DNA from 3 places in the Cronobacter muytjensii ATCC 51329 genome. Region 2 is predicted to be linked to each of the others. Evidence: predicted binding sites of a transcription regulator. Region 2 holds the regulator's gene; each other region holds the start of a gene.
What was found. Region 2 encodes Fur, which represses iron uptake genes when iron is present. Its sites were predicted from a motif close to ATAATAATGAGAACNACTATCAA; they were not measured.

Region 1: a site for Fur is predicted at 2,506-2,528, ahead of fhuE (ferric-rhodotorulic acid/ferric-coprogen receptor FhuE). Genes of this name have one in related genera too.
Region 3: a site for Fur is predicted at 2,424-2,446, ahead of exbB (tol-pal system-associated acyl-CoA thioesterase). Genes of this name have one in related genera too.

The regions. Positions count from the first base shown of each region.
Region 1 is NZ_CP012268.1:2,327,342-2,331,625, forward strand. It holds gene nagZ (beta-N-acetylhexosaminidase) at 1-78, opposite strand, end outside; gene thiK (thiamine kinase) at 66-914, opposite strand; gene lpoB (penicillin-binding protein activator LpoB) at 892-1,545, opposite strand; gene AFK63_RS10845 (YcfL family protein) at 1,566-1,940, opposite strand; gene hinT (purine nucleoside phosphoramidase) at 1,942-2,301, opposite strand; gene fhuE (ferric-rhodotorulic acid/ferric-coprogen receptor FhuE) at 2,649-4,284, shown strand, end outside.
Region 2 is NZ_CP012268.1:2,735,839-2,740,122, reverse strand. It holds gene AFK63_RS12680 (beta-N-acetylhexosaminidase) at 1-700, shown strand, start outside; gene AFK63_RS12675 (helix-turn-helix domain-containing protein) at 759-1,370, opposite strand; gene fur (ferric iron uptake transcriptional regulator) at 1,694-2,146, opposite strand; gene fldA (flavodoxin FldA) at 2,436-2,966, opposite strand; gene ybfE (LexA regulated protein) at 3,128-3,409, opposite strand; gene ybfF (esterase) at 3,537-4,284, opposite strand, start outside.
Region 3 is NZ_CP012268.1:327,856-332,139, reverse strand. It holds gene fucR (L-fucose operon activator) at 1-55, opposite strand, end outside; gene AFK63_RS01650 (SDR family oxidoreductase) at 227-1,123, shown strand; gene exbD (TonB system transport protein ExbD) at 1,197-1,622, opposite strand; gene exbB (tol-pal system-associated acyl-CoA thioesterase) at 1,629-2,363, opposite strand; gene metC (cystathionine beta-lyase) at 2,612-3,799, shown strand; gene yghB (DedA family general envelope maintenance protein YghB) at 3,918-4,284, shown strand, end outside.

The DNA.
Region 1 (4,284 bases), 410 kb from region 2:
TACCAGCGGATGCCCCAGAATTTCACGCTCTTCGGCATCAAGCTCAAAGCCTTCCACATCCAGCATTACCGGACCCATGTTTCTCTCCCTTCGTATTCGTTTTCCCGCAGCTGGCGCCAGGCCTCGTCTGCAAGTGTGATAAATGTGCGGTCGCCGGTTTCCTGAAAGCGGCGCTCATACCAGCCCGCCATCAGTAACCCGCTCCACGGACGCCAGCGCGCCACCTGACGGCGCAGCGACGTCTCGTTAATCATTGCTCGTTTCGCGTAGTCGGCAATAAGCGCCTGGCGCGTCGCGTCATCGAGCCAGACGCAGGCAAGCTCCAGCGCAACGTCGCCATCGCCCGCGTACTCCCAGTCAATAAGCATCAGTCGCTCCTGCGCCCAGACCAGGTTGCCGGGATGAACGTCCATATGCAGCGGCGCGAGACGCAGTGGACGCGGCTCGCCGAGGCGGCGCATGCGGTGTAGCAGACGCAGCCAGAAACGCGTGCGGCGCGTCGGCGCGCTCTGCTGCCAGTCTCGCATCAGCAGCGGCAGCAGTTCGATACGCCAGCCGAAGCGTCGCTGACGATGCAGATGATACAGCAGCGCACCGAGTTGCGGCACAGGCGGCAGCGTGTCGTGAATGTCGCCCGGTAAAAAAGTGACCGCCAGCCAGCCGTTGTCGCAGCGGCGCGGGCGCGGCGCGAGCGTCGCAGGCAGCCGTTTCAGCGCGCGATACTGGCGTGGGCTACGCGCGCGGCTTACCCGCGCGTCGCGGCGCACCACCAGGGTGTCGCCATCAACGACAACACGCCAGGCGCCGTCGCTGAGGCCCGGTAGCGCGCAAATGACGCCGGCGGCCGAAGCCGCCGGAAAACTCTGTTGTAAAAACCCTTCCGGGCTCAGATTACTGGGTTTGCTGAACTGCACCTTTACCGGACCAGATAATTTCGCCAGTCTGTACCAGCATCAGCTGCATTTGCAGCGTGGGGGCGTTCACGTTGCCGCTGGCGTTGGCGTAGAGCACATACTGCGCGCCCACGTTACGGGCGATGCCGATGGCTTTACTGCGCGAGCCCAGGCTGTCCTGCGGCGAAAGTCCTAACTGCTGTTTCGCCATTGAGAGCTGCTGCGCCGAGACCAGCGTGAATTTACCATTGTTCGCCAGCGCGCCGCGCAGTGCCTCGGTAGCCGGGCCGGTTTGCATTGAGCCGTTGGTACGGTTATTGACGCTGTCCACCAGCAGCACGCTGCCCGCGTTTACCCCGTCGGCCTGTAACATTTTGCCGACCATCGGTGCCATTGCGCTGTTCCAGTCATAGGTGCGCGATTTCGGCTCCGGCGTGGTGTTTTCGGGCTGGTGTTCAATCGGGCCAGGCTGCGCCGGAATTGACGGCACGGATGGCACAGTCGGCACCGGCTGGGTCGGCGGCGGGACGGGCTGCGTAGGTTGCTGCGTGCCCGGTTGCACTTCTTCGACCGGCGCGGGTTTCTGCTCGCCGGGTACAATACAACCCGACAGCGCCAGGGCGACAGCCGCCAGTAGCGCATAGCGATACATTCTGTTCAACGTTTCCCCCTTCAGAGATAGAGATAAAGACGGGCTTTCCGTGCCGCCAGATAGTCGGTCTGGCCGTTAACCGTCACACGGCCCTGCGCCGGGATGACCACCGTTCGCGGAACATCCAGCGGCTGGCCTTCCAGCCCGTGGGCGTCGTACCAGTAAAAGCGGTAGTGGACGGTAACGGGCGCGTCTTTGTTATTGTAAATGGTAGCGGCGGCGCCAGGCTTGCCGTTTTGCAAAGAAAAGTCTGGTTTTTCAGCGGTAATGCCCGCAGCCAGAACGCTGGATTCCATCACTACAGCCTGATCGTCGCTGACGGGAATCGTCGGCGCGGATCGGCAGCCCGCCAGCAGCAGCGCGGCCAGCAGCCAGCCTGTGCGTGCGCAGCCCATATCAGAGACCTTTATGCGCAAGCATTGGCCCCAGCGGACGGCCACCTACCAGATGCATATGGATGTGGTAGACCTCCTGCCCGCCGTGACGGTTGCAGTTCATGATGAGGCGATAACCGTCTTGCGCAATACCTTCCTGCTGCGCGATTTTCGCGGCGGCGGTAAACAGACGACCAAGCGCCTGCTCGTGTTCCGGCGTGACGTCATTGACGGTCGGTATCAGTACATTCGGGACGATTAAAATATGGGTTGGGGTCTGGGGAGAAATATCGCGAAACGCCGTTACCAGCTCATCCTGATAAACGATATCCGACGGGATCTCGCGACGAATAATTTTGCTGAAAATGGTTTCTTCGGCCATGGTTTTTTTCCTTCTTGGATAAACGCTAAGAGTATGAGCGAGATGATCGCTTCCTTTCAACCTTTGCGCCGGTTTTTCTTTATAAAGCGGACGCTTATAGCGCATACCCGAGGTGTTGTCGCCCTGCTTCACGCGCTTTTCTTCGGCAGGCCTGTTTCCGCCGATTTGTAACGCGTCTTACATTTGTTTACACCGCAAAAACAAATGATTATAGTTCTCATTTTTATTGACAGTGGAACGTTGTTTTAGTCCCGCGATTTCTGTTCATCAGGCCGGATGCCAGTGATGAGAGTCGTACTACAACAGCCTGATGCACAGCATCATTTTATTATTTTTAAGGGCAACACATGGCTAAGCATGCACTTCGTCAGGGCGTCGTTCCGGCGTCTTCTCTTCCCTCTTTGCTGGCGTTAAGCATTGCCAGCGCGCTGGCGGCACCAGCAGTTTACGCAGCACCGGCGACAAACGACACCATTGTGGTCGACGCGGCTGCCGACAGCGGCACGCCTGATGAGTCGCAGGATTACAGCGTTAAAACCACGACATCCGGCACGAAAATGCTGCTGGTGCCGCGCGATATCCCGCAATCGGTGAGCGTGATTAGCCAACAGCGCATGCAGGATCAGCAGCTGGATACCATTGAAGATGTACTGGCAAACACCACGGGCGTGACCGTCTCGCGTATCGACACCAGCCGCACAAACTTCTTCGCGCGCGGTTTCTACATCAGCAATTTTGCCTACGAGGATATGCCGACGTTCCTTGATAACCGCTGGAACTTTGGCGATACCGCGGGCGACACGGCGATTTATGACAAAATTGAAGTTGTGCGCGGCGCCGCCGGGCTAATGAGCGGTACCGGTAACCCTTCGGCTTACGTCAACATGGTTCGCAAACATGCGGACAGCAGAGAATTTAAAGGCAACGTTTCCGCGACTTACGGCAGCTGGGATAAACAGCGTTACGTGATGGATTTGCAGGCCCCGCTGGTGGAATCCGGCGACATTCGCGGGCGTGTCGTGGCAGGTTATCAGGATAACGACAGCTGGGTTGAGCGTAACCACTATCGTAAAAAATTCATTTCCGGTGTCGTGGATGCCGACATTACCGATTCTACACAGTTGTCGCTGGGGTATGACTACCAGGAAAGTGAAGAAGACAGCCCGACCTGGGGCGGTTTTCCTTCCCTCTACAGCGACGGCAGCCGCACACATTTCCGCCGTGGATTTAATACCGCTGCCGACTGGGCTTACTCCAACCTCGATTCCACCAAAATTTTCGCCAACCTGACGCAGCGCTTCGATAATGGCTGGGAAGCGAAAGTCAACGCGATGCATGCCGAAACCAACTTCGACAATCGCCTGATGTATATCGATGGATTCCCGGACAAAACGACCGGTCGCTACAACGCCGCTCTCTTTCAGGGCGCATGGGGCGGCTGGAACGTGGGCGAACGTAAGCAGGATTCAGTCGACGCCTTTGTCCGCGGCGGTTACGAACTGGCGGGTCGCCAGCACGAAATGATGTTTGGCGGAAGCTACAGTCGGCAGCGCAACAATTACGACAACGCCTATCCGGTGAATGACAACTTCGGACTGATGGATGTCGGTAATATTCATAATTATAACGGCGATACGCTGGCTAACCCCACCTGGTCTGATTTCGCGCTGTACCAGCGCGATGTGATTCGCCAGAAATCCCTTTATGCCGCGACGCGCCTCTCTCTTGCCGATCCGCTGCATCTGATTCTGGGTGCGCGTTATACTGAATGGAACGCGAAATATAATCTTGAGCGTAAACCGGATGAAATTCGCCGCAGCAAAGCGGACGACGTGACGCCTTACGCGGGCCTGATTTACGACATCAACGACACGTGGTCAGCGTATGCGAGCTACACCTCTATCTTCCAGCCAAGCGGGCAGCGCGATATCAACAGCGAGTTTCTCGACCCGACCACCGGCAAGGCATATGAGGCAGGCGTCA
Region 2 (4,284 bases):
CAAAGGCTTTCGCGTTGTGGTCTCTAACCCTGATTACGTCTATCTCGATTTCCCGAACGAAGTGAATCCGGCGGAGAGCGGCTACTACTGGGGCACGCGCTTTAGCGACGAGCGTAAAATTTTCAGTTTCGCGCCGGATAACCTGCCGCAAAACGCCGAGACGTCGGTCGATCGCGACGGCAACGCGTTCAGCGCTAAATCCGATAAACCCTGGCCTGGCGCTTATGGGCTCTCGGCACAGCTCTGGAGCGAAGTGGTGCGTACCGATAAGCAGATGGAGTACATGATGTATCCGCGTCTGCTGGCCGTAGCGGAGCGCGCCTGGCACCGTGCCGCATGGGAGCAGGATTATCAGGCGGGGCGCGAGTATAAGGGCGGCGAAACGCATCAGGTCGATATGCAGGCGCTACAACGGGACTGGACGCGTTTTGCGAACCTGCTTGGCCGTCGCGAACTGCCGAAACTTGAGAAAGCGGGCGTGCAGTTCCGTCTGCCGGTGCCGGGCGCACGCGTGAAAGCAGGGGTATTGCAGATGAACATCAGCCTGCCTGGCGTGACGATGGAGTATTCCACTGATGGCGGCGCGCGCTGGCAGCCTTATGACGCCGCGCAACCGCCGCGCGTGACGGGCGAGGTGCAGGTACGCAGCGTAAGCGTGGATGGCAAACGCCACAGCCGGACGGAGCGCGTACAGCCGTAACGCGCTTTTTAAAAAAGCCAGCCTCCGGGCTGGCTTTTACGTGTGTTAAAGCGGTGTCTTACAGCGCCTCTGGCAGATGGTGAACGGCAAGCAGTTTGCCTTTGCTGATTTCAATATGTTTCGCGCTGCGTAGCTGGGACAAGGTTTTCATTACCATACTGCGGGAAAGATTTGTTTTTTTAACAATATAATCGGCGACGTTAATCCGGTTACGCATAAACTCATCCATCGACGCCAGACAATCGATATTGGCTTTAATCATACTGTAGCTGTTTCTGCCCAGCATAATTTCTTCCCGATAGCAAAGCATATTAATTATCCATGAGGACAAAATAAGAAGATGTAACTGGCAATGATTTTTTTCGATTTCCTGCATGAAATAATCAAAAGGAATTAACTGATAATGACATTCTGAATCAGCCTGTAATTTTATGAATTGGGATTTACCTAAATTCCGCGCCAGGCCCAGAACCGAAGGGGCGCTGCATTTTTCCAGCAACAGGCGGTCACTCTGGCGCATCAGAGAAAACTGACCGCCGCGAATGATGCAAATTTCCCCGTCTCGCAACGGGATAAGCGTATTTTTTTCCGCACGAGACCAGTTGCCGTAGCTATTGAAAATATCGGCAATGCGGTAAATCTCAGCAAGAGGTTTAGAGGGTAATACCATATTGGTTACCTTGTTTAAAATAAATTTATGTCGTTGCTGTATCTTAATGGATGCTTTTTTATTGCTGCAATAAGGGGCAGAGAAGAGGGAATGAACAACGGCAATCTTTCGTTGGCTAACCGCTTGACCGATAAAGATATTTATCTTTTCTGAATTTATATTTAATAAAATATATGTGGTTTAATTAAGCATTGTGCGCTGTATTAAAATACACATCTCTGTGTTATTAATCCAAAATGATACATGTGTATTTTCAGCGTCTGGTTTTCAGACAATAAAAAAGCCGACAAACGTCGGCTTTGGATCAGGCGTTATGGCAAGCGTTACTTCTCGCCGACCTCGTGCGCGTGTTCATTCTCGCGGCAGTCGCCATCGGCACAGTGACCATACAGATAGAGGCTGTGGTTGGTCAGGCGGATGCCGTGACGTGTCGCGATTTCACGCTGACGGGCTTCAATAGAGTCATCGCTGAATTCGATCACTTTGCCGCAATCGAGACAGATCAGGTGATCGTGATGATGCTGTTGCGTCAGCTCGAAAACGGATTTACCGCCTTCGAAGTTGTGACGGGTGACGATGCCGGCATCGTCGAACTGGTTCAGTACACGATAGACCGTGGCAAGGCCAATCTCTTCACCCATGTCAATCAGACGCTTATAGAGGTCTTCCGCACTGACATGATGATTGACCGGTTCCTGCAGCACTTCGAGGATTTTTAATCGAGGAAGCGTGACTTTCAGGCCGGCCTTCTTTAATGCGGTATTGTTGTCAGTCATGCGGAATCTGTCCTGTTGCTTAACGACTCGCCCCAGAAGGGAGCGATACATCGGATACGCCGAAGATGAATGCGTCTCATTATAGAACTGACATGCCTAAATGAAAACCGCAAGCGTCCGGCAAAAAAGAGCTTAAAAATCGTGGACCCGCCAGCGTTTTGCACGGGGAGGCCTGATAATTAAGGATGCCATTGTACAGCGTAGTGAGGGAAAGTTAAAAATTTGTAGCAATTATTTTCATTGCTTTTATCTATCAACCGGCGCGGACGGTCGCCCGCGCCGTTTATCATCAGGCGTTGATGATTTCCTGCAGGTGCAGCTCTTCGGAGACCTGTTTCACCCATTTTTCAACGCGTTCCGCCGTCAGCTCCGGCTGGCGATCTTCATCAATTGCGAGGCCGACAAAGTGATCGTCGTCTGCGAGACCTTTGGACGCTTCGAAGTGATAACCCGCCGTCGGCCAGTGGCCAACAATGGTCGCGCCGCGCGGCTCGATAATATCGCGAATGGTGCCCAGCGCGTCGCAGAAGTATTCTGCGTAATCTTCCTGGTCGCCGCAGCCGAACAGCGCGACCAGTTTACCGTTGAAGTCAATTTCTTCCAGCGTCGGGAAAAAGTCGTCCCAGTCGCACTGCGCTTCGCCGTAGTACCAGGTCGGGATGCCAAGCAGAAGAATATCGAACGCTTCCAGATCCTCTTTGCTGCTTTTAGCAATGTCATGCACTTCAGCAACGTCTTTCCCGAGCTGTTTCTGGATAATTTTCGCGATATTTTCGGTATTGCCGGTGTCGCTGCCGAAAAAGATGCCTACGATTGCCATAAGAAGAATAACCTCTTGAATCTAAATGTGATGGTGCTGGCATAACGCCCACAGATAGGGCAATCATAGCAGAACAGGTGAAGGTGCGGAAACGGTATCAGGCGCCGGGTGCACTCTCTGCTACATTGCCCCGTCCTTTTGGGTAAAATTCAGACCAGACCTTACTCCTGCAAGGCTTTCAGCTGAGCGAGGAGCATAGCTTCTATCAGCTCGCTGCGGCTGATATTACGCGCCTGAGCCAGATGGTTCAGCGCGTCCACCGCATCGGCGTTCAGCTTCAATTCCACGCGCTTAAGCCCGCGAACTTTGTCACGCTTAAGCTGGTTGCGCTTATTGATGCGCAGCTGTTCGTCGCGCGACAGCGGATTGGTTTTCGGTCTGCCCGGACGGCGTTCATCCGCGAAAAGATCGAGCGTTGTGCGGTCCGTTTGTTCTTTTGCCATGGTATGAGTATAGACAGGGGAAACAGGCTGCCGGGGCGGGCCCGGCGGTATTTCAGCGCGCCATCATACATCAGGCAGCGAAGCGCGCCAACGCATCCGGCGCGCGACGGCGCCGGTCGGTCTGTTTTTAATCAGTTTCCAGAAAACGCCGGATAGCGCGCAGCACCGCCTGCGGCTTTTCGGCATGCACCCAGTGACCCGCGCCCGCGATAACGTGCGCGCGGGCCTGCGGGAATTGCGCCAGCAGCGCTTCGCGGTGCGCTTCTTCCACATAAGGCGACGCGCCGCCACGGATAAACAGCGCCGGGCCGCGCCAGGCGGGGAGGGGTTCCCAGCCGACAATATGGGCGTATTGATTCCACAGCACCGGCACATTGAAGCGCCAGACGCCATCGACAAACGACTTCAGCAGAAACTGAATCACGCCTTCTTCCGCGATATACTGGCGCATGATATCCGCCGCCTGCTGGCGTGTTGTCGCGCCCGCATCGCTCACCGCGTTGACCGCCGCGAAAATGTCGTCGTGGCGGCGGACCTGATAATCCACTGGCGCGATATCGATAGCCACCAGCTTTTCAATGCGATCTGGCGCCAGCGCCGTTACCGCCATCGCCGCTTTGCCGCCCATCGAATGCCCGATAAGAATCACTTTCTCCAGCCCCAGCGCATCCAGCGTATCGAGAATGTCCTGCGCCATCGCCGGGTAATCCATCGTCTCGCTACGCTCAGAAAGCCCGTGGTTACGCAAATCGACCTGCACAATATTGTTATCCTGCACCAGGTCGCGGGCCAGCACGCCGAGATTGTCCAGGCTGCCAAACAGCCCGTGAATTAACACAATCGGTGTATTTTGAGTCGGTTGTTGCGCAGATTGC
Region 3 (4,284 bases), 2.0 Mb from region 2:
GCGCCTCATGCGCCCATAAGAGCCTGATAATCTTCTGCTGTCGCTCGGTTTTCATCATGCTGCTCCGTCGGTGGATGGCCTGGGTGACGCGCCGTTTCATTATTGCAGCAGGTCGTCGCAAAGGAGAACCAGACCGCGCCGGAAATACAGAAAATCCTGATAATTTTCGACAGCGCAGCATAAGGCACTACCCTTAGAAATACGCTTTGATAACGAGGAGGAACTTATGGCGAACGACCAGAACAAGATCCAGGACCCGACGACCCAGTACTTCACCGGGGAATATCCAAAGCAGAAACAGCCTGCGCCGGGCATTCAGGCAAAAATGGAGCCGGTGCCGGACTGCGGCGAGAAAACCTACAAGGGAAGCGGTCGTCTTCAGGATCGTAAGGCACTGGTGACAGGGGGCGATTCCGGTATCGGGCGCGCTGCCGCCATTGCTTACGCGCGAGAAGGCGCAGACGTGGTGCTGAATTACCTCCCGGACGAGCAGCAGGACGCCGAAGAGGTCAAAGCGCTGATTGAAGAGGCAGGCCGCAAAGCGGTGCTGATCCCAGGCGACCTGACCGATGAGAAATTCGCCCGTGAACTGGTGCATCGCGCCATTGACGAACTCGGCGGCCTGGATATCCTGGCGCTGGTAGCCGGTAAACAGACGGCGGTTGAGCAGATTGCGGATCTGACCAGCGAGCAGTTCCAGAAAACCTACGCGACCAACGTGTTCGCGCTGTTCTGGATAACCCAGGAGGCGCTGCCGCACCTGAAACCGGGGGCGAGCATTATTACGACGTCGTCCATTCAGGCGTATCAGCCGAGCCCGCACCTGCTGGATTACGCCTCCACGAAGGCCGCTATCCTGAACTACAGCCGCGGCCTTGCGAAACAGGTGGCCGAAAAAGGCATTCGCGTGAATAGCGTCGCCCCTGGCCCCATCTGGACGCCGTTGCAGATTTGCGGTGGTCAGCCGCAGGAGAAAATCCCGCAGTTCGGCCAGCAGACGCCGCTTAAACGCGCCGGCCAGCCCGCCGAGCTGGCGCCGATTTACGTCTACCTGGCAAGCCAGGAGTCGAGCTACGTGACTGCCGAAGTCCACGGCGTAACCGGCGGTGAGCATTTAAGCTAACCCCTGGCGCCCGCGACGCGGACAATAAAAAAGCGCGGCGAATGCCGCGCTTTTTTTTGCCAGCGCCGAAAGCTTATTTCGCTTTCGTCACTTCCTGGCCGACCAGGCCGATTTTCAGATAACCCGCCTGATGTAGCGTATCCATCACGTTCATCATGGTTTCGTAGTCAACCGTTTTGTCAGCGCGGAAGAAAATCGTGGTGTCTTTCTTGCCGCCGGTCTGCGCGTCCAGCGCGCTGACCATCGTGTCGCGGGTGACCGGGTCGTTGCCGATAAACATCGTTTTATCCGCTTTCACCGACAGATAGACCGGTTTTTCCGGCCGCGGCTGCGGCTGGCTTGACGACGCCGGCAGGTTAACTTTTACATCGACAGTCGCCAGCGGCGCGGCCACCATAAAGATAATCAGCAGCACCAGCATCACGTCGATAAACGGCGTGACGTTAATTTCGTGCATTTCGCCGTTATCATCGAGATTTTCGTTAAGACGCATCGCCATAGGGCATTAACCTAAACGCAGTTTCTGAGCAGTACGTACCGGCTGCGCCTGAGCGCTTGCCTCGAGATCCAGATCGCGGCTTTGCAGCAGCAGCACCTGTGCCGCGACATCGCCAAGCGTCGCTTTATAGCTGCCGATGGTACGCGCGAAGATGTTATAGATAACCACGGCCGGGATAGCGGCGATAAGACCGATGGCCGTTGCCAGCAGCGCTTCAGCGATACCCGGCGCCACAACCGCGAGGTTGGTGGTCTGCGACTGAGCGATACCGATAAAGCTGTTCATGATGCCCCATACGGTGCCGAACAGGCCGACAAACGGGGAGATAGCGCCGATGGTGGCGAGATAGCCGTTGCCGCGCCCCATGTGACGGCCTGCCGCCGCGACGCGACGCTCAAGACGAAAACCGGTGCGCTCTTTAATGCCTTCGTTATCTTCGCTGCCTGCCGAGAGTTCGCGCTCGTTCTGCGCTTCTTCAATCAGGCGGGCGCTGAGGCTTTTCGGGCCAAAACGCTCGGCCATGTCGCGTGCGTCGTTCAGCGTGCGGGCGCCTGCCAGCTCCTGCTGTTCGCGCTTGAGGCGGCGCTTGTGACCGGCGAGCTCAACGCTTTTGCTAAAGAAAATCGCCCAGGTCACAACGGACGCCAGGATAAGACCGATCATGACGATTTTCACCACGATGTCGGCATGCTGATACATGCCCCAGACGGAGAGATCCGTCTGCATCAAATTATTTCCCACTCTGCATCTCCAGGACGAAAGTCACAAAACTGCTCACAATGATATCAAAATGACATCGAATTGATAGTAGTTCTCATTAGTATTTGCATGGTGCGCCAGCGCACATTTTTTTCTTTGCGCTCAGACAGGAAAGCGGCGCAGATGACGTTTTTTCATCTTTCCCGACAAACGCAAAACAGCGCGAGGCGGCGACCGTTTTCCGTGGTAACGTAGTTTTAGACATCCAGACGTTCAGACAGGGGACTTCCATGACCAGCAAACACATCGAGACGACGCTTATCCATGCCGGACGCGCGAAACGTTATACGCAGGGGTCGGTCAACAGCGTGATCCAGCGGGCGTCCTCGCTGGTGTTTGACAGCGTCGAGGCGAAAAAGCAGGCCACCGCCGGGCGCGCGCAGGGCGAGCTGTTTTATGGCCGTCGCGGCACCCTGACCCACTTTTCGCTCCAGGAGGCGATGTGCGAGCTGGAAGGCGGCGCGGGCTGCGCGCTGTTTCCATGCGGCGCGGCGGCAGTCGCCAATACGATTCTGGCGTTTGTCGAACAGGGCGATCATGTGCTGGTGACCAACAGCGCATATGAGCCGACGCAGGATTTCTGCACCAAAATTCTCGCGAAGCTCGGCGTCACCACCAGCTGGTTCGATCCGCTGGCGGGCGCAGATATCGCACAGCAGATCCGGCCCAATACCAAAGTGGTGTTTCTGGAGTCGCCAGGCTCGATTACGATGGAAGTCCACGACGTGCCCGCAATTGTCGCCACGGTGCGCCGCATCGCGCCGGAGGCCATCATCATGATGGACAATACCTGGGCTGCGGGCATTTTGTTTAAGGCGCTCGATTTCGGCGTCGATATCTCCATTCAGGCGGGCACCAAATATCTGGTTGGCCATTCGGACGCGATGATCGGCACCGCCGTCGCCAATGCGCGCTGCTGGGATACGCTTCGTGAGAACGCCTATCTGATGGGCCAGATGGTGGACGCCGACACCGCGTATGTTACCAGCCGTGGCCTGCGCACCCTTGCCGTGCGCCTGCGCCAGCATCACGAAAGCGCGCTGAAAGTCGCGCAGTGGCTGGCGGCGCATCCGCAGGTGGCGCGCGTCAACCACCCTGCGCTGCCGGGCAGCAAAGGCCATGAATTCTGGAAGCGTGATTTCAGCGGCGCCAGCGGCCTCTTCTCTTTTATTCTCGACAGGCGGCTGAGCGAGGCGGAGTTCGCGCGCTATCTGGATAACTTCACCCATTTCAGCATGGCGTATTCCTGGGGCGGCTATGAATCGCTGATCCTCGCCAATCAGCCGGAAGAGCTGGCGGCGATACGTCCGGCGGGTGGCGTCGACTTCACCGGCACGCTGGTGCGGCTGCACATCGGGCTTGAAAATGTCGAAGATTTAATCGCCGATCTGGAAGCAGGCTTTCATCGCATCGCCTGAAGTGAAAAAAAACGCCATTATCACGGGAAAAGAGAGGGTTTGTTGAACCTGTAATGCAGATGCGCCGGTACATTTAGAGGTACAATAGTGGCAATTCCGCTGTTCCACAGGATCTCCCATGGCTGTTATCCAGGATATTATCGCTGCGCTCTGGCATCACGATTTTGCCGCGCTGGCGGACCCGCATGTCGTTGGCGTTGTCTGGTGCGTGATGTTTGCCACGCTGTTTTTAGAAAACGGTCTGCTGCCGGCCTCTTTCCTGCCGGGTGACAGCCTGCTTCTGCTGGCGGGCGCGATGATTGCCCAGGGCGTCATGGATTTTGTGCCGACGCTCGTGATCCTCACGTCGGCGGCGAGTCTCGGCTGCTGGCTGAGCTATGTTCAGGGGCGCTGGCTTGGCAATACGCGCGTCGTGCGCGGCTGGCTCGCGCAGTTACCGGCGAAATATCACCATCGCGCCACCTGCATGTTTGACCGTCACGGCC